Regions from separate parts of the Pectinatus frisingensis genome, predicted to be linked through region 2. Evidence: a T-box and tRNA genes for the amino acid it is inferred to sense, from the RefSeq annotation. Region 2 holds a T-box; the other holds one or more tRNA genes.
The links. The T-box of region 2 lies ahead of thrS (threonine--tRNA ligase). A T-box ahead of a tRNA ligase gene usually reads a tRNA of that ligase, here a tRNA-Thr.
Positions count from the first base shown of each region.

Region 1: it encodes a tRNA-Thr, which carries the amino acid that the T-box ahead of thrS (threonine--tRNA ligase) is inferred to sense. The anticodon was not compared.

Region 1 covers NZ_CP045424.1:2,796,684-2,807,377, reverse strand. The annotation lists gene F8M42_RS13170 (GNAT family N-acetyltransferase) at 1-59, shown strand, start outside; gene F8M42_RS13165 (nitroreductase family protein) at 721-1,545, shown strand; gene F8M42_RS13160 (SDR family NAD(P)-dependent oxidoreductase) at 1,752-2,498, shown strand; gene F8M42_RS13155 (TetR/AcrR family transcriptional regulator) at 3,371-3,982, shown strand; tRNA gene F8M42_RS13150 (tRNA-Thr) at 4,175-4,250, opposite strand; gene F8M42_RS13145 (OmpH family outer membrane protein) at 4,424-4,852, opposite strand; gene F8M42_RS13140 (HAD family hydrolase) at 5,052-5,714, shown strand; gene F8M42_RS13135 (iron-containing alcohol dehydrogenase) at 5,736-6,920, shown strand; gene F8M42_RS13130 (radical SAM protein) at 6,998-7,882, shown strand; gene metA (homoserine O-acetyltransferase MetA) at 7,914-8,873, shown strand; gene polA (DNA polymerase I) at 9,023-10,694, opposite strand, start outside.
Region 2 covers NZ_CP045424.1:626,170-636,863, forward strand. The annotation lists gene F8M42_RS03015 (polyprenyl synthetase family protein) at 1-814, opposite strand, end outside; gene xseB (exodeoxyribonuclease VII small subunit) at 807-1,058, opposite strand; gene xseA (exodeoxyribonuclease VII large subunit) at 1,033-2,265, opposite strand; gene nusB (transcription antitermination factor NusB) at 2,314-2,718, opposite strand; gene F8M42_RS03035 (DUF2273 domain-containing protein) at 2,738-2,998, opposite strand; gene amaP (alkaline shock response membrane anchor protein AmaP) at 3,024-3,596, opposite strand; gene F8M42_RS03045 (Asp23/Gls24 family envelope stress response protein) at 3,612-4,013, opposite strand; gene thrS (threonine--tRNA ligase) at 4,292-6,202, opposite strand; T-box leader at 6,263-6,481, opposite strand; gene F8M42_RS03055 (aspartate-semialdehyde dehydrogenase) at 6,525-7,556, opposite strand; gene dapB (4-hydroxy-tetrahydrodipicolinate reductase) at 7,570-8,358, opposite strand; gene F8M42_RS03065 (TVP38/TMEM64 family protein) at 8,455-9,141, opposite strand; gene F8M42_RS03070 (Rossmann-like and DUF2520 domain-containing protein) at 9,678-10,517, shown strand; gene panB (3-methyl-2-oxobutanoate hydroxymethyltransferase) at 10,507-10,694, shown strand, end outside.

The DNA.
Region 1 (10,694 bases), 710 kb from region 2:
GAACAGAACACGATGAACAGGGAAAGCCGTATCCGCTTTTATATATGATGTTAAACTAACAATTAAAGTTTTTAGAATTATTAAAAAAATATCAGCTTTGTTTTTGATTACTTATCTTGCGGTTCTAACACAGCTTTAACAGTTCCTTTAATTATATATTTGGATCGTTCATCGCAGTCATAAAGCATACGAATGAGATATTATAATGATTTCAACCAGATAGTACCGTCAATGGTACCATTTGAATCAAGTGACAGAACAACTACATGAGACTTCGAGCTGCAAAAGTAGTATCTCGTGATCAGACAAGAAACACACAATTATCGCTTAAAATATTAAGACGATAGAAAGCTTTGCTGACGGAGAGGAACTGCAGGTGCAGCATCTTAAACCACAGATTATCAGGTAGGCAATGCAACCGGCAGTATATTGGTGACAGTGTAATGAATGGCATGTTCTATTTCCAGCAGGGAATGCTCTGGCTAGGAGCAGAACTGGGGATAGCTGACGGGGCAGAGGGAGTAGAAACTACCAAATATAACTTAACATGGTACTAGAAATATAAAAACCTTGATAGATGCTTACAAATTTATTTTTCAAGTTACAAAATTAATTACTTGTAATCATGATTGCCGAGTGATAAAATCTAATTATAAATTACAAAAATCATTTTTTGTAATTTATAATTAGATTTTATTACATTAAACCAGGGGGGAAAATATGGATTTAATAAAGGTAAATCAAGAAAAGTGTATTAAGTGTGGAATTTGTGCTGAAGTTTGTCCAACTGGCACTATAGGTTTGGATGAAAATGGTCCAAAGGCCATAGAACCATTTTGCATTGCCTGTGGTCACTGCGTTGCGATTTGTCCCACGGCAGCACTCGACAATGCAAAAGCTCCTTTAGTTAATCAAATATCACTAAAAAAAGTACCAGTTTTGGACGAAGATATGGCAGCTATATTTCTTCGGAGTAGACGGTCCGTTAGAGAGTTTAAAAGAAAGGTCGTTGCGCGGGAATCGATTCAGCAACTTTTAAACATAGCAAGATTTGCTCCGACAAGTTCGAATTCTCAAGGAGTCTCTTACCTTGTAATTGATGATTCTCAAACATTGAGTAGTATTACAGCGGTTATAGTTGATTATTGGGAAGAAGAAGCACTAAAACAGCCGCCTTGGTCTGAAACACCTTATGCAGCGCATTTGAAAGCACACATAGCCAACTATCGTAAAACAGGTAGAGATGTTATATTACGGGATGCTCCCTGCCTGATCATACCAATCGTTGATAAAAATTTGACAGTCGGTAAAGATAACACATACTATTCGCTGGCTTACGCAGAATTATATGCGCCTTCTATTGGTCTTGGAACTTGCATTACCGGATTCTTTGACGGATGCGCTGCTTCTGGATATAAACCATTACTAGAAATTTTAAAGTTGCCGGAAAATATGCAGGTTACAGGCGGTCTCATGGCGGGATATCCGAAATATACTTATCAGCGATTGGTTGATAGGAATCCATTGCAAGTCATCTGGAGATAATATTTTTGTACTATTGGTATGAAAAGTACAAACACAGGTGATAATAGCCAAATGAATTATGAAAACTATGATAGAAAAATTTGATAATATTGAAAATATATCGAAAATTGGAATGTCTGAAGCCGTAGATGACTTAATATGGTTATGACACAAATAGACAGTTATGAAATTAGCAAAATATAACTTGATAAAGGAGAAATAATTTTATGAAAGCACTTATCACAGGCGCAAATAAAGGCATTGGCTTTGCTATTGCAAAAATTCTCGGAAAATCAGGCATTGAAATTTTGGTTGGCGCACGCAGCGAAAACCGTGGACAAGAAGCAGTTAAAAAGTTATCAGTACAAGGTATTACAGCTAGTTTTGTCAAAATTGATTTGAACAATTTTGATACGATTCACAATGCTGCAAAAGAAATTGATCAGCTCGATTTGCTTGTCAATAATGCAGGAATTCCTGACAGCCACAAAGCTGACCGTCCCGATCTTGATCAGAAAAAAGCAACGTTTGACTATACGACCGACGACCTCCGTGAGACAATGAAAGTTAATTTTTTCGGGACGTATGAGATGATTAGAAGTTTCCTGCCAAAACTTGCTGAAAATGGAAAAATCGTAAACATCACAATCCCGATTCAACCCAATAATTTTTGGCATCCGCTCGCTTATCAAACCAGTAAAGCCGCGCAAAATGTGATGGCGATGACTTACGCACTTGAGTTCAAAAATACAGGTAGCAGCAAACAGATCTTTGGTGTGATGCCTGGTGGTGTAGCAACGGATCTCAACGGACATGCCGCTGGTGCACTTGGTGCGCTTAATGGTTTTATCAAATCGGCTGAAGAAGCGGGTGAGCTCATTGCAAAACTCGCTCTTGACACGGAAAACCACAATGGTCAGATGATTCAATTTGATGGAAAAATCGTTACCGATTATGAAGTGCAACTACACTGATAACTGATCAGATCTAGATATATCTTTAAAAATTTGTAGAAGAAAATTCTAATATAATTCAAACTAAATGATGAATTACGCTCCAACTCTAGCAGGAAAAATCGTCAATATGAACTGCATCCTCAAAGTTAGGTAGTATGAGATATACTGAATTATGGAGGGTGTATAATAAATTGGGCAGAAAGATAAGATGGAAGCAAAGTTGCTGAAGAGCTAAGAAACGGTACCAGCAGCCTGCGCTGCTGGATTAATGAATACGATAAATATGGTGAGAGCGCGTTTCCAGGGCATGGAAACGCGCTTTTTAACTGCACATATAAAATCAAAAAGTTACATAAGGAAAATAAAGAACTTGTATACATTAGATACAAGGATAGTCATCAATGTGTTCAAAAAGCGTTTAATATTAGCCAAAGCCGCTGATTTTAAACTCAAATTAAGGCTGTCAGTTCACTAGATATAAGTATATTGAACTTCTCAAGGGAAATACTATTCACCAAAGCATGAATTGTACAAGTTACGGAATTGGATATTGGTTACGAAGTCTGGAGTATGAAGAGGCTTATTTGACTGAGTATGCTAACCTAAAAAAGGCGCATCGAATAATGAATAAATTATGTCTAAACCCACAATTTTAAACGGCATTACTTAATAATTACTTATCAGGTACCAGCTACACAGTACTATCCAGCGATGCCAGACTGTGCATGGTTTAAGATTCATTATGAAATCTTCAGATTTCTGTTTTGACAATTGAACTACTATAGTCAGAAATTTTGGTGTTCTTCTTAAATAAAGTCTGATTTTATAGATATTTATTTTTGCTCAGTTACAATTAATGTAATTTGAAACAAAAAAACAAACATGATACAATGAAAAATAAAAACGAGAAAGTGATGATTAACTTGAATAAAATTTCATTAGATAAAGAAACAATTCTTAATGAGACTGAAAAAGTCATTCGCCGCCATGGGCCGGATAAAGCGAACATTTCTGACGTGGCAAAATCTTTAAAAGTAAGCCACGCTGCTATTTATAGATATTATAATGGAAAAGCAGCTCTATGGAATGCAGTTACCGAACGATGGCTCACTCAATTGCATGCTTCATCAAATGACATTTTAAAAGAAGATAGTCCTGCTGATATTAAACTTTGTCATTTACTTGAAAATTTTGCAGAAGCTAAACGTCTCAGTGCCATTAATGACCCAGAAATGTTTGCAAATTACTTAAAACTAGCCAGTAATTCGATGGAAGTAATAGAAAAGGCCATAGAAGTTGGAATCAATCGAATTGAAAAAGTTATATTGCAAGGAATTGCAGAAGGTATATTTTTTGCAGAATCCTCCCATCAAACAGCAAAATCCGTATATCTTGCAACACACGTTTTTATCAACCCCAAGACGTTCGAAGATCCTGATAGAAAGCAAGATATAAAATCTGTTATAAATCTTTTATTAAAGGGACTTAAAAATCCTAATTGAATTAATGGGGTATATAGAGAACATAACATTCTATGAAATTTTTGCATAAAAAAATTGACGTACATTTATGTATCTTAACTTTTGGGGGCAGTTTATAGCTTAAATAGGCATATTCTTTACGACAAGGACAAAATGCTATTTTTAAGCAAAATAAATAGGCTTCCGAAAACCTCGGAAGCCTTGATTTACATATGGAGCTGGCAATAGGATTTGAACCTACGACCTGCTCATTACGAATGAGCTGCTCTACCAACTGAGCTATGCCAGCAATAACGTATATTATGATACTGGAAAGGACAATTTTTGTCAAGAAAATATTAAAACGGCAATTCATGAGAAAAGTAACTGCTCTGGCAGAAACCTGTTTCAAGAACTGTCGTTTGTTGTCAAGTGATGTATTAATGAATATATCAGTGAGGTAAAAGTAATGATTTCATTTAATTATTGCGCATTTACCTTGGCAATAACATCTTTAGTAATATCTTCTGCACCATATATAGCGACAGAAGCATCTATCACATAATCAAGACCTTTTTCCTTAGCTACGGCTTCAACTGCTTTTTGAATGTTATCACGAATCGGTTTAATAAGTTCATTCTGGCGATCAGAAAGCTTCTGGTTTAATTGGTCGAAAAGTTCTTTTTTACCCTTGTCATCAAGGGAAGCAGATTTTTTGTTGAATTCGTCCTGAGTCTTTTGGCGTTCAAGATCAATGGCAGCATTGGTTGTTTGCATATCGGGATAGCTGGAAAGTACTTCACCAAGATTTATGGAACCTAACCCTGCAGCAGATGCCTGTGCCGGTGAATAGAAGGCATAAATGCTTATTGCAAAGACAGCCGCAAAAACAATGCTGAAAATTTTGTTCATGATACTGACCTCCATTTGTCAAATTATTACTTTATGATAATGAAACTATTACAAGTGTACGTTATAAGAAGGAATTTAGCAAGTGTTTTTTGCTGGTAAATAATAGGAGAAATGTTAAACATTTTTCTGGTCAAGGACAAAATGACAGGCAAAATAAAAAATGTTATAATATCAGTATATTTTTTTGAGGATGATAAGAATGAAAGCAGTAATATTTGATATGGACGGGGTAATTGTCGATAGCGAAGCCATCCATATTAAAACTAAGATGCAAACGCTGAGGGAATATGGTATAAATTGTACTCGGCAGGATTGTTTACCTTACTTTGGCCGGTCATCAAGGGCTTTTTTTAGTGATTTTATCACCCAGGCAGCTTCCAGTATTTCTTTAGATGAAATTGTCGCACGCAAACATCAGTTGTTTTTAGAATATATTGCAGATAATGATGCTGTACATCCGGTTAAAGGGGCTATCGCTTTAATTAAGGATTTTCATAATAGACAGGTGCCATTGGCATTGGCTTCTTCGTCGGTGCGGCGAAATATTGAAATGTTTCTTAAGAGATTTGGCATATACGATTGTTTTGATGTAGTTATGAGCGGAGCAGAACTGCTGCACAGTAAGCCAAATCCTGAGATTTATTTATTGACGGCAAAAAAACTGGGTATTAAACCACAGGAATGTGCTGTGATAGAAGATGCTGAAGCGGGTGTGACAGCGGCGAAAAGGGCCGGGAATTATTGTGTGGCATATTGTAATCCTGATTATAGGGATTGCGGTCAAAATGTTTCGGCAGCTGATGTGCAGGTAGACTCATTGAATGATATTGATATTGGCAGGCTGCTGGTGCAGAGGTATTGAGTTTGGGGAGGTATAAATATAATGAATAGTTTTGAATATTGTTGTCCGACAGAGATCATTTTCGGCAAAGATGCAGAAAAAAAAGCAGGTAGTAAAATAAAGTCATATGGAACCGATAAGGTTTTGCTGGTTTATGGCGGAGGCAGCGTAAAAAAAACGGGATTACTTGATGCTGTTTGTACTGATTTAAAAGAGCAGGGACTGGAATATACTGTCATAGGTGGTGTTAAACCAAATCCAGTGGTTTCATTTGTCCGTGATGGAATTAAGCTGGCGCAGCGTGAAAAAGTGAATTTTGTACTGGCTGTGGGCGGAGGCAGTGTCATTGATACGGCTAAAGCGATCGCTATTGGTCTGGCTAATAATTCTTATGACATATGGGATGACATCTGGCAAAATAAGGTTAAACCTGTTAAGACTACACCTATGGGGTGTATTCTTACTTTGGCTGCTGCGGGTAGTGAAACCAGCGATTCTGCTGTTCTTACCAATGAAGCTACAGGTCAAAAACGCGGCTTGGGTACTGTGCTGAACCGTCCTAAAGTTGCTTTTATGAATCCGGAATTGACCTATAGTGCGCCGAGGTTTCAGATAGCTTGTGGCATAGGGGATATACTTATGCATACTTTGGAACGTTATTTTGATAAAAACAGCGATAACTGTATGACAGATTTTATTGCGGAAGGATTGTTGAAGAATGTAATCCATTTCAGCAAGGATGCGTTGGCAAAAGATCATGATTATCTGTCAAGAAGTGAAATAATGTATTGCGGCAGTCTGTCACATTGCAATCTGACGGGATTAGGACGACGCAAGGATTTTAGTGTTCACAAGCTTGGACATGAACTCAGCGGAAAGTTCGATGTGGCACATGGAGCATCATTGACAACAATGTGGGCAGTGTGGGCGCGGTATAGTTATAAAACTGACGTGAAGCGATTTGCCCGGTTAGCGAAAGTATTGTGGGATATTAATGAAAGTGACGAGGTAAAGGCAGCGCTTGGCGGCATTGACAAAATGGAAGCATATTTTCATTCAATCGGGCTGCCGGTCAACTTCACGGAATTGGGTATCGGTGTACAATCAAATGAAATACTCGAATATTTGGCTGATATGTGCACTGACTATGGCAAGAAAACCGTCGGTAATTTTAAACCAATAACCAGACAGGATGCCATTAATATGTATAAAATGGCCAATCATTAAAAATATTGAATAAAGCTATAGGATAATTTGTATTATAGGGCGTGAGATAAATTATCGTAGAAGATAATAAGTGTTCATTGTGTCCGCGGCAATGTAAAGTTAAGCGAGAAAATGGTGAAACAGGTTTTTGTCGGGCCGGTAATAAGGCAAAAGTGGCACTGGTCAGTGTTCATAAGTGGGAGGAACCTTGTATATCGGGGAAGAATGGCGCTGGAACAGTGTTTTTTTCTAATTGCAATATGCGGTGTATATTTTGCCAGAATTATGCAATAAGTGCTCTGGGGTATGGGATTACCGTTGATACGGGACGTTTGGCCGAAATATTTTTAGAGCAGCAGGCAAGGGGCGTGGAATGCCTTGAGCTTGTGACACCAACACAGTACGCGGCCGTGATAGCTGCAGCGTTGAAGACGGCCCGGGCAGCAGGATTGAAATTGACTGTCGTTTGTAATACAAATGCTTATGAGACAATTGAAACGATAAAGATGCTGGCACCATATGTCGATGTATTTTTGCCGGATATGAAGTATTGGGATGAAACGATAGCACGAAAATATTCGCAGGCGCCAAACTATGCGGCAACGGCAACGGCAGCAATAAGGGCAATGTATGAAGCAGCGGGACCGGCAGTTATGGCAGGTAATATGCTGAAAAAGGGAGTACTGGTGAGACACTTGATTTTACCATGGCAGTATAAGGATAGCATAAAAATAGTGGAATGGCTGTGGAAGACATTTGGTGATAATATTTATTTAAGTTTGATGAATCAATATACTCCGGCATACAAAGCTGCGGAAATTCCTCAGCTGAATAGAAAATTGACTACATTTGAATATCAAAAAGTTATTGATGCGGCTTTGGACTTGGGAATAAAAAATTGTTTTGTACAAGAACGGGCCAGTTCTTCGAAAAGATTTATCCCTGAGTTTAATGGTGATAATGTTTTACCAACCGGTCATTGATATAATATAACTAAATTTTGGAAGTGAAGATATGCCGATAAAAATTCCTAATAATTTGCCGGCAGCGCAAATACTTGATAAAGAAAATATATTTGTAATGGATACAGATCGTGCGTATAAGCAGGATATACGTCCGTTACGCATCCTCATACTGAACCTTATGCCGTTGAAAACGGTAACGGAAACACAATTGCTGCGTTTGCTGGGAAATACTCCGCTGCAGGTCGAAGTTGATTTTATTTATACGCAGTCTTATACACCGGCACACACTTCCATGGATTACCTGACTGAATTTTATGGTACTTTTGCGGATGTCAAAAATAATATATATGATGGTTTTATCATGACGGGAGCTCCGGTGGAACAGCTGGAATATGAAGATGTAGCCTACTGGGATGAAGTCTGCCAAATAATGGAATGGACAAAGACTCATGTGTTTTCGTCATTTTATATCTGCTGGGGAGCTCAGGCCGGGCTTTATTATCATTATGGAGTGCCTAAATATGCAGTGGAACCAAAGATTTTTGGCGTATATAAACATCGTCTGCTGGTAGAACATGAAAAATTGTTCAGAGGGTTTGATGATGAATTTTATGTACCGCATTCACGTCATACTGAAGTGCGGCGCAGTGACGTTGAAAAAGTCCCGGAATTGACGATTATGGCTGAATCGGATAGTCGCTGCGGAGTCTATGCCATTGCCAATTTGAAGCATCGTCAGTTTTTTATTACCGGACATGCGGAATACGACCCGTTATCATTGAAATGGGAGTATGACCGCGACGTAAAAGCAGGATTGGATATTCAAATACCCTGTAATTATTATCCTAATGATGATCCTAAAAGACAGCCTGTTGTGAAATGGCGCAGTGTAGCTAACCTGCTTTTTGCTAATTGGCTGAACTATTATGTATATCAGGAAACGCCATATGATCTGGCAAATTTAAAAAATACTTCGACACCATGGCGAAATGGTATCAGAGAAATATAATAAAGGGGTGTCACATGAAAGGCATTGACCTCATAAAGATGCAATCCGCCGCTTGCTGTTTTGAGAGTGGATAAAAAGAACAAAACATTGCAATTTATGAATGAAAATGATTATGTGTGATACCCCTTTTTATTATTTATAGCAGACAGCTATTTAGTTGCAGCCCAATTGATACCAGTGTTTATGTCTATGGTCAGGGGAACTTTTAATTTGACGATATCCTGCATTGTTCTATGTAAAATATCCTTTAGGACAGGTATTTCAGAATTGATGCATTCAATGACCAGTTCGTCATGAACTTGTAGTAAAATGCGGCTTTTAAGGTTTTGCTTGTTTAATTCCTGCCAAGTGGCAATCATAGCCATTTTAATGATATCGGCAGCGGTGCCTTGTATAGGTGTATTCATTGCCATTCGTTCATTTTGTGAGCGAATGTTATGATTGCTGCTTTTTATGCCGGGCAGATAGCGGCGGCGTCCGAATAACGTGGTAGTATAGCCTTTTTCATGTGCCTGGTTAACGATGTTGTCCAGGTATTTTTTTACTCCTTCATATTTAGCAAAATAATTGCTGATATAGTCGGCGGCTTCCTGGCGGGAAATGTGCAGCTCTTGTGCCAGGCCATAGTCGCTTTTACCGTATACAAGGCCAAAATTAATTGCCTTGGCACGGCGGCGCAGTTCCGGTGTTATTTCATCAAGCGGTACGTTGAAAACTTCTGAGGCAGTGCGGGAATGGATGTCTTGTTCCAGCTGAAAAGCTTCAATAAAATTTTTATCATCGGACATATGTGCTAAAATGCGCAATTCTATTTGAGAATAATCGGCTGATAAAAATAGATCATATCCCTTGCCTGGTTCAAAAAGGCTGCGAATTTTTTTACCGGCATCGGTTCGTACAGGAATATTTTGCAGATTGGGGTCAGAGCTGCTTAATCTGCCTGTGGCAGTAATTGTCTGGTTGAAAGTAGTATGTATGCGATGTGTTGTTGTATCAATCAGTTCATGAATCGCATCTAAATAAGTACTTTTCAGTTTATTCCACATACGATAATCAAGGATCTTCTCAATAATGGGGTGATAAGGGCGTAAGGATTCCAATACTTCGGCATTGGTGGAATAACCGGTTTTAGTCTTTTTTTGCACAGGTAATTTTAGATGCTCAAATAATACTTCACCAAGTTGTTTAGGAGAATTGACATTGAATTCTGTTTCAGCCAGCTGATATATTTCAGTGAGTAGTTTGTAGATGGTGCCGCCGATTTCGTCGGACATATTTTTTAATTTGGTGTCGTTTATATATACGCCGTATTCTTCCATCGATACAAGAACATCTTCCAAAGGCAATTCGGTTTTTTCATATAAACTGTAAAGATCTTTGTTTTGCAGGGCATCTGTTAAGATGTCAGCCAATTTTTTTAATGAAATGGTATTTATGTAATAAACGGCTTCAGATTGCAGGCTGTCACTTGAATCAGGTTTGTAGGCAGGCGGTTCTTCAATAAGATATTTAGCAGCTAAACTGGTCATATTATAATCGCCGGCTGCCGGATCAAGCATATAAGCGGCAAGCAACAAGTCGATGATTTTACCTTGCGGTTTAAACGCGCAGTGCAAAGTGTTTTTTAAATCATAGGTTATTACGGTCAGATTTTTATCCTGAAAAAGAGATTTGATGAAGTTCTCAAATTCGGGTTGATTGGGCAGATATAAAGCCGGTTGTTTTTCGACCATTGTTTTGAGAACAAAGCCATTACATGTCATATGGGGAACTTTGCCGGAGATTATCGGCAGGTAAATAAAATGTTTATCAGTTTTGATT
Region 2 (10,694 bases):
ATATGGTTAGGGCAGTGACAGCATTTTCTATTGAAGTTTGAGCTAAGTGTTTGGCTTCGGATAATGATAATAAAGAAACATAAGTTGATTTGTGGTTTTTAATATCACTACCGGTTGGTTTGCCAGTTTTTTTGTCATCTCCAATGATATCAAGTATATCATCAGTGATTTGAAAGGCAAGGCCAAATTCTTCTGCATATTTAGTAAGAGCGGCTAATTGAACAGCAGAAGCCTGCGCTAAAATAGCTCCGGAACGAACAGCAGCGCGAAATAATGCTCCGGTTTTTGCTGAATGTAATTGGCGCAGCTCGGTTAAACTTATATTCTTGTTTTCAGACAATAAATCTATTGCCTGACCGCCGACCATTCCTTGCGGACCTGCGGCATAGCTGATTTCTTGAACCACTTTTAACAGGTGCTCCGATTTGATATCGGGATTTGAAGCTATGACATCAAAGGCCATGGTCAAAAGAGCATCACCAGCCAGGACTGCCATGCCATCACCATATACTTTGTGATTGGTGAGCTTGCCGCGGCGATAGTCATCATTATCCATGGCGGGTAAATCGTCATGGATAAGTGAATAGGTGTGAATAAGCTCTAAAGCGCAGGCAATGCGGTTGTATTTTTCACCGTTATCTCCTATCGCATCGGCAGCTGCCATCAGCATCAGCGGACGTAATCTTTTACCGCCGGCAGTCAGACTGTAGTTCATTGACTGTGCTAATATTTTGTTTAAGGCAGCATCAGCTGGATATAAATCAGACAATGTATTATTGATAAGTTCGATTCTGTGGGCAATATATTTATTCATTGGAGATATTCTCCTTTGTCTCAAGGTTTAAAGATGTTGTGGTACCATCAGCGTTAATTTCCAGCAGTTTACAGATAGTCTTATCGGCACTGTCCAGTTCTTGACGGCAAAATTGAATGAGAGCAGTACTTTCCTTATATTTTTTTACTAAATCATTAAGAGTAAGTTTATTTGTTTCCATATCATGAACTAATATTTCCAGCTTGTTTATCGAATCCTCAAATGTTTGTTTCTTTTTTGGCATAATGCTCACCTTTCTTTTTTAAAGCATTGACAGTGGCGGATACTTGTCCGTCAGAAAGTATAATTTGCAGCAAGTCATTTTTAGTTAATTGGTCAGTGGAAGTTATAATAGTATTGCCACGGTAAACCATTGAATAACCTCTTTGCAAAGCAGTCTCCGGATTGAGCAGAGCCAATTTTTCAGACAATACAGTAATTATGTGTTGCCTATCAGTAAATTGATGATTTACAGCATTATTGAGCTGGCTGATAAGTAAGTCAAGCTCTTGCCAACTATCACCTAAAGGAGAGTATGTATCATTGAAAAGTTTGTTATTACGACAGTTGTTAAGGCGGGTATGACAGCTGTCAAGATAATTTTCAATGACATTGGATAAATTGGTTTGTAATAAATATATTTTTTTTAGAAGTTCTTCACGGGAGGGAACGCATAACTGTGCTGCGTGTGATGGTGTAGAAGCACGTACGTCACTGACAAAATCGGTAAGAGTATAGTCTGTTTCATGACCGACAGCAGAAACTATAGGTAATTTTGCAGCATAAACTGCCCTGACAACTCGTTCATCGTTAAAAGACCATAAATCTTCCATAGAGCCGCCGCCGCGGCCAATGATAAGAACGTCACAAAGATCATAATGGCAGTCAAAGTATTGCAGTGCCTTGACAATTTGCTCGACAGAACCATCACCCTGTACCATTACAGGATAAAGCAGTAACTTTACCGCAGGATTGCGCTGGGATGCTACATTGTATATGTCATGCAGTACAGCACCTGTTTTGGAAGTAATGATGCCAATGGTTTTAGGGTAAACAGGTAATGATCTTTTATGTTCGGGATTAAACAATCCCTCTGAAGAAAGTTTATTTTTTAGTTGTTCATAATAAAGATTTAAATCACCGATACCATCCGGTACCAGCTGTTCTATGTACAATTGATAAGTCCCGTCACGGTCATAGACGCTTATACTGCCGCAGGCAATGACTTTCATGCCATTTTCTGGTCTAAAACGTAATTTTTGCGCAAAACGACGAAAAATAACTGCTCGCAATGCAGCGTGCTCGTCTTTAAGCGTAAGGTAGCAATGACCGGAAGAGTGGAATTTAAAATTGGATATTTCACCACGGATCATCACTTTGCGTAAATTGTTATCTGTGCTGAAAAGTTCTTTTATATAAGTATTTATCTCACTGACATTATAAATAGTCATCAAATTAATTCCTTTTAAGAAAAAAGCCGGGCTTTTGCCCGACTTTGATTACTTTTTGACAATTGACCCTAAGACACCGTTAATAAAACGGCTTGAATCGTCTGTTCCAAATTGCTTGGCCAGTTCGACAGCTTCATTTATGACTATCTTAGGAGTCAAATCCTTATCGCCAAACTTAAGTTCATAAACGGCAATACGCAGGATATTTCTGTCCACGGCTGGCATCCTATCTAAATGCCAGTCCCCTGAAACAGAACTGATTGCTTCGTCAATATATAATTGATTATCAATTACTCCGCTGACAATTTCCTGCATATAAGCGGAGTCGGAGTCTTTTAAAGCCTTTATTGTGGTTAAGACAGCATTGACAGCAGATTCTTTATCGAGGCCGGTATTTAAATCAAGCTGGAATAAAGTTTGCAAAGCTGCGCAGCGTGATTGCCTGCGACTCATAAATGAAAAATTCTCCTTTTTAACGACGAAATATCGGCGGAATAAATTTTTGAATGTGATCAAGAATATCTTCCGCAGTTTCAAATAAATCATCTTTTTTATCTATTTTGTTACCGATAAACAGCCCTGCCCCAACAAAAAACAAAACAAATATAGTTTTAAAAAAACCAAAAATCAAAATGGATAAACTGAACACAAAACCTAGGATAACCCCGGAAATTTTTCCGGGATTGTTATTCCATAGATATTTTATATACTTTTTCCAAGAAAAGTTTTCCATAATTTACTCCATATTAATTACTGTTTTAAACTACGCGCCTTTTTTTTACGCTGCTGCTATCAGATACACTGTCGACGATGATATCAATTGCAACATCATTCAAGGACATATACGAAGACAGTTGATCTTTGATATTTTTTTGCAATTCGTCAGACATTCTGATGGCATCATATTCTTGGCCTATTATCAGTCTTATTTTTAATTGTGTGCTCATTTCAATGTGATTGGCTTTTTTTAAAAATTTTACTTTGATTTTTGTATCGTAAACACCGGGCATATTGTGACATAATCTGTTAGTGACGTCGAGAACTGCATTTTTAGTGATATGCACATCACCGTTATTGCCATGTACGATAATACCTTCATTGCCTAAATCACTGTCTTTTTTGCCGGAAAAACAATTACCCATTAGTTCAATGCTAAGCAAAAATATGACAACGGCTGCACCAATAGTTTCAAAACGGCTGAGCATATATAATGCATTATTCCACAAATCATCTATTGGAATGATACCTGTGCATAAAACAATTAAGCCTAAAGAAAGTAAGGCGAAAAATAATGTATAAAAAAACAATAAAAATCTATTGATAATCCCCATTAGAAAACCTCTTCCTTAGCGGACCCGGACGACCTCTTCCTTTTGTTCTTCAGGTGGAAACCCTACACCTTGAACATGAATATTGACTTCAACAACATGCAGTCCTGTCATCGTTTCAATGGCTTTTTTAACATTTTCCTGCACATTCAGGGCAATATCGGGTATACGGACACCGTATTTTACGATCAGATATAAATCTACGGCAGCCTCCTGTTCGCCTACTTCGACTTTGACACCCTTAGAAAAATTTTTTCTACCGAGCATTTCGGCGATGCCGCCAACTAATCCACCGCTCATACCGGCAATACCTTCGATTTCTGTCGCGGCGAGACCGGCGATGATGCTCACTACTTCATCGGCTATACGAATAGAACCGAGAGCGGTTGATTTAGTTTTTTTATCTGTAGCAGTATCCATTATTATCTCTCCTTTAGCTCATGAATGATTTTCTATTATTATATCAAACATTGTATTATTATACAAATTATTTATAAACGGAAAAAAGCTGCCGCACATAAACATTTTATTCGTAAATATGCAATATCGAGCTCTTTTATTCGTCTTTTTAAGGACGGATAAAGGAATTGAGACGGGTTGCATCTTTATGAGGTAATGTTGTTTATGCGGCAGCCTATCTATGCCGGCAGACAGCATAATTTTTTATAAGTAATATTATGAGAATTTAAATAGGAGCGTCAAGCCTTATCAGCAATTTGTTTTTGCAGTAGGCTGATGAATTGATCGGCAGGCATGGCGTTGGTGGCTTGTTCACCGTGTTTTCTGACTGATACGGTATTTTCAGCTAATTCTTTGTCACCGACTACCAATATATATGGAACCTTTTTGACTTGGCATTCACGCATTTTATAACCGACTTTTTCATTGCGGTCATCTACTTCGACACGTAAGCCCAAGTCAAACATTTTCTTTTTCAAGGCAAAGGCATAATCGGCATGTTTGTCAGTAACCGGCAGAATTTTCGCCTGTATTGGTGCAAGCCATACAGGAAAAACTCCGGCGTAGTGTTCAATCAATATACCGATAAAACGTTCGATACTGCCATATACAACACGGTGCATCATGACAGGACGATGTTTTTGTCCATCTTCACCGGTATAGGTAAGGTCAAATTTTTCCGGCATCAACATATCAAGCTGTATTGTGCCGCATTGCCAAGTACGGCCCAGTGAGTCCATTAGATGAAAATCTATTTTTGGACCGTAAAAAGCGCCATCACCTTCATTGACAACATATTTTAACCCACGGTTTTCAAGTGCATTGCGCAAAGCAGCAGTCGATTTTTCCCATACATCATCAGAACCCATGGAGTTTTCCGGACGAGTGCTGAGTTCGGCATGATATGATAGGCCAAATGTACTGTATATTTCATCGAATAAGTCGATTATACTTTGAATTTCACCTTCGATCTGTGAGGGAAGGGCAAAGATATGGGCATCATCTTGTGTGAAGTTGCGCACACGCATAAGTCCATGCAGAGCTCCGGATAATTCATGACGATGGACAAGCCCCAATTCAGCCATTCTAAGCGGCAGCTCCCGGTAACTATGGGGTTGGGTTTTGTAAACGAGCATGCCGCCTGGGCAGTTCATTGGTTTTATTGCATAGTCTTCACCATCTATCTTAGTGAAATACATATTTTCTTTGTAATGATCCCAATGCCCAGACTGTTCCCAAAGCTGACGATTCAATATCATCGGTGTTCTTATTTCCTGATAACCATAGCGGCGATGAACAGAACGCCAGTAATTAATTAGCTCATTTCTTATAATCATACCATTGGGATGAAAGAATGGGAAACCAGGACCTTCTTCATGCAAACTGAACAAATCAAGTTCTTTGCCTAATTTTCTGTGATCTCGTTTAGCAGCTTCTTCGAGCATATTAAGATAAGCATCGAGGTCCGTTTTCTTTTCAAAGGCTGTTCCGTAAATGCGCTGCAGCATTTTATTTTTTGCATTGCCGCGCCAATAAGCACCGGTAACATTTTGCAATTTAAGAGCTTTGATTTTGCCGGTCGAAACAAGATGGGGGCCGGCACAAAGATCTGTGAATTCTCCTTGTGTATAAAGTGTGATAAGAACATCTTCCGGCAGATCTTTTATTAGTTGAACTTTATATTTTTCACCCTTGGCTTCAAATAATTTTATGGCATCTTCACGCTTTACTTCTCTGCGTTCAATAGGCAGGTTTTCTTTGACGATTTTTTCCATTTCTTTTTGAATCTTATCTAAATCAGATTGACTAAGCTGTTTTTGCATGTCAATGTCATAATAAAAACCATTGTCAATGGCTGGACCAATAGCCAATTGGACATTTTTTTCACCATAAATACGCTTGATCGCCTGAGCCAGGACATGTGAAGCACTGTGACGCAGTGCCCAGCGTCCGGCCGCATCTTCAAAAGTCATGAAATCGATCGAACAGTCATTATTTAATGGTGTCATTAAATCAGAATTAACGCCATTGATTTTAACTGAAAGTGCTTTTTTAGCCAGACTATTACTTAAGGATTTTAAGAAAGTTAATGCTGTAGTGCCCCTTTCTATTTCGCATACTTTACCATCTTTTAACTTGATTTTTATCATTATAAATGCCTCCTATTGTTAGTAAAAAAACAAAACCCCGTACCTGCATGGAAAAATCCATACAGGGACGAGGTTATATTCGTGGTTCCACCCTGATTACCGCTATAAGAGCGATTCCTTAATTAAGTCTGTAACGGTGACGGCCGATATAGCATACTAAAATTCTGCTATACAGTTTGAAAGTGGTAATTGCTAAGATTATCTTAAAACGCTCACAGCAAATGCGTCTCTCTCTGAATGATAATATCCTGACAATCATGTCTTTCGCATTACTTTTGATAAAATTCATTATAGCATTAAAAATAGCGGTGTCAAGTGGTCCTTAATTTATATCATTATCAATCATATATTCGGCTATTTGTAAAGCATTAAGTGCTGCACCTTTTCTTATTTGGTCACCAACCACCCAAATATTGAGAGCATTTTTGATAGAATAATCTTTTCTTATTCGACCGACATATACATTGTTTTTGCCAGAAGTCATAAGCGGCATTGGATAATCCATTTCGGCCGGGTTATCCTGGACAGTCACACCAGGAAAAGCAGACAGTAATTCTTTTGCCTCAACAACACTTATTTCGTCGGTAAATTCGATGTTGATCGATTCAGCATGACTTCTAAAGACCGGTACACGTATGGTCGTTGCAGTAATGCCGATAGAATCATCATTTAGAATTTTATGGGTTTCATTGATCATCTTCATTTCTTCTTTGGTGTACAAATTTTCCTTAAATACATCAATTTGCGGAATGAGATTGAAAGCAATCTGGTAATGTTTTGGAAATGATGCTCCCGGCAAAATCTCTGCTTTAACCGGATTGCCGGCGACAATGTCTTTTGTTTGCTGCTGCAGTTCGGCCATTGCCTCTTTACCGCCGCCGGAAACAGCCTGATAGGTAGAGACTACTATACGCTTGATTTTTGAGCGGTCGTACAGCGGTTTAAGTGCCATTACCATGATTATTGTTGAGCAGTTAGGATTGGCTATTATACCTTTATGTTCTTTGATAAATTCAGGATTGACTTCCGGGACGATAAGCGGTACATCGGGATCCATGCGAAATGCACTGGAGTTATCAATGACGACTGCGCCTGCTTTTACGGCAGCCGGGGCAAAAGTTTTACTGGCGGCACCACCGGCAAACAAGGCAATCTGAATATTTTCAAAGGAATTGTCGGTTGCTTCTTCAACAGTGTATTCTTTACCCATAAAAGTTATTTTTTTGCCGGCAGAACGTTTGGAAGCCAGTAATCTAAGTTTAGCAAAAGGGAAATGCCGTTCTTCTATGAGTTTTAAAAATTCCTGCCCTACAGCACCGGTTGCTCCTAAAATAGCAACGTTGTATTTTTTCATGTATATTCCTCCGTTACATTATTTTGTCGAGGTTGCGGACTAAGCCTTTTAAATGAATTACTTTTTTACATGCCAGCAAAACCCCCGGCATAAAGGAAGTACGGTCAATAGAATCATGGCGTATAGTGAGTGTCTGACCGAGACCACCGAAGATTACTTCCTGATGAGCTACGTAACCGGGCAGACGTACACTATGAATTGGAATGCCGTTTAATTGTGCACCGCGTGCGCCTTTTAATTTTTCTGTTTCATTGGGATTGCCTTGTTTCATTGGTTTGCGTACTTCACTGATCATTTCAGCGGTGGTGATTGCCGTCCCGGAGGGAGCATCAAGCTTTTGGTCATGATGTAATTCGATTATTTCGACATTAGGGAGATACTTGGCGGCTTTCTTGGCCATTATCATCATGAGCACGGCACCAATAGCAAAATTTGCCGCAATAAAAGCCGGAGTATTATATTTTAAAGCTATTTCATTAAGCTTATCCTTAGCTTCATCTGATAGTCCGGTTGTACCAATGACAGGACAAACATGATTTTCAAGTGCCTGGCAGGCATTATTAAAAACTGCATCGGGACGTGTAAAATCAACCATTACATCAGGGTTCACAGTAGTGATTACCCGTTGCAAATCACTGTCGACAATGATACCGGTTTTTGCTGCTCCGATGAGATCACCGATATCCATTCCACCAGTGACATCAACGGCACCGACTAACTCTAAGTCTTTGTCGGCAGTTACAGCAGTCAGAACGGCACGGCCCATTTTGCCGCGGGCACCGTTAACTATAACTTTGATCAAAAGATTACCTCCTAATAGATTGTAACATTGTATAATGTCTTGCTTTTTTATTATACTAAAAATATAAATAAAATCAATAGAATAACCATGAAAGTATTATTTTTTATTACGAATGTGCTTTTTATTGAAATACCAAATGCCACCATAAACTATTATAGCTAATATAATTACTATGAACAAACGTTCTAAGTTCTGGTTGTAGGTGAAGATATCATGGCCGATCATAACTTCGAGAGCAGTTGCCGGCAATTTGCCGATAAAACTGGAAAGAGCATAATCTTTGGTTGATATTTTACTTATGGCACCAAAGGCTGTGAGTACACCGGAGGGAAAGTAAGGCAGTGATCGTAACACCAGCATAAGCTTGAACCCGCTTTCACCGCTGAAATCATCGATTTTGCTTAGTTTAGAACTTTTATGAATAAGTTTTTCAGCTGTGGGACGGAGAATAGTACGCATTAACCAGAAACCTATCACTACGCCGATGCTTTCGGCAATCCAGGAAATCATTATGCCGATAGCAGGACCAAACAATAAACCATTGGCTGTGATTATAAATATAGATGGCAGGCCGACAATATTAACGAGCAATACCAGCATAAATCCAAGGAAAATAGCCAGTGTGCCGAATGAATCAATGTAGGCGGCTATTTCCTCCATATTGCCATTGACGGCCAGATAGAAAATATTGTTATAAAAATCCGGTGCCAGGACATACACACTGCCAATTAAAATAATGAGCAGCCCATAACCTAAAAACTTTACTTTTGTTTCTGCTTTCAATTAGTAGTACTCCTCAGATTAATTTGTTTACGGCCTTATTTTATCATAAATTGATTTTCATTACAGTAATATATTATAGCAGATTTACAAAATGAAAATTTTCGACAGTAGAATTGGTTGGCTTTATCGGATTATATTGCAAATGAGCCGGTTATGTTTTATACTCAGTGTATTGGTAGTATCTCTGCGGGGAACTGCACAATGATTATAGTATTATAGAAGTGTCACACGTAATATAGTCAATTTATGAATATGCAATATGCTTATCATTGCGGGAACTGCATTTTATGAAACTGATACCATTCGTGCGACAGATTAAAAACACCTGTTATGTCCATTATTTTATATTATGCTTTGATCCTTGCGGGACAAAGACTGACACATATTGCATTAGGAATAATAATGTCTTTTTCATTTAAAAATGCATCAGCCTTTGTTGCGACGATGTATTCGGGTGAAAAAGGCATTTTTTATTTTTTAAGGAGTTGATATTTATAAATATAGGATTTATCGGAGCTGGAAAGGTTGGTAAATCATTGGGGATATATTTAAAAAAGCATTGTCTGACTGTTGCCGGATATTACAGCAGATCATTTGAATCTGCCAACAATGCTGCAAACTTGACACAAAGTACAGCTTATATATCACCTGACGAACTGACTGCCGGCTGTGATGTTATTTTTATAACTGTAAATGATGATGCATTACCGGATGTTGATGCTCAGATCGCTGCGCTGTTACGGCGGAAAACGTGGCGTTGCAAAGTATGGCTGCATACGAGCGGAGCTCATAGCAGCGAATGTCTGAAAAATATTAAAATTGCCGGAGGTGCAGTAGGCAGTATTCATCCATTACAAAGTTTTAGTGATCCACAAATCAGTGCAAAATTTCTTGAAAAAACATTTTTTACTATTGAGGGAACAGCACAAGCACTGTTGGTAATACAGGAGATTTTGAATGCTGCTGATGCCGATTATGGACAAATAACTGTACGGCAAAAAGCCCTATACCATACCGGAGCTGCAGTAATATCCAATTATCTGGTTACATTACTTGATTTTGGGATGCAATGTATAGAAACAGCAGGTATTGATAAGAAAGCTGTGTTTTCAGCAGTTGCTCCACTTATAGAAGGAACACTGGACAACATAAAACGATATGGCACAGTTAAAGCGTTGACGGGACCAATAGTACGCAATGATGCGGGGACAGTAGCAGCGCAATATGACAGTATTAAAAAATATTTGCCGGAAAAAACTGAGTTATATCGTATTTTGACTATAGCAACAATAAAAATGGCAGAAAATAAAAGAATTACACTGTCTGATGCCCAAAAATTAAAATGCTTATTAAAAAAGGAGAATTATGATGAATAAAGATAAATTTACGACGCAATCGTTTTTTGATGCCAAACAGACCGGTAAAAAAATAACTATGCTGACTGCATATGACTATTCAATGGCACAAATTGTCGATGACAGCGGCATAGACAGTATTCTTGTTGGTGACTCACTCGGTATGGTCATGCAGGGTAATAAATCAACACTAAAAGT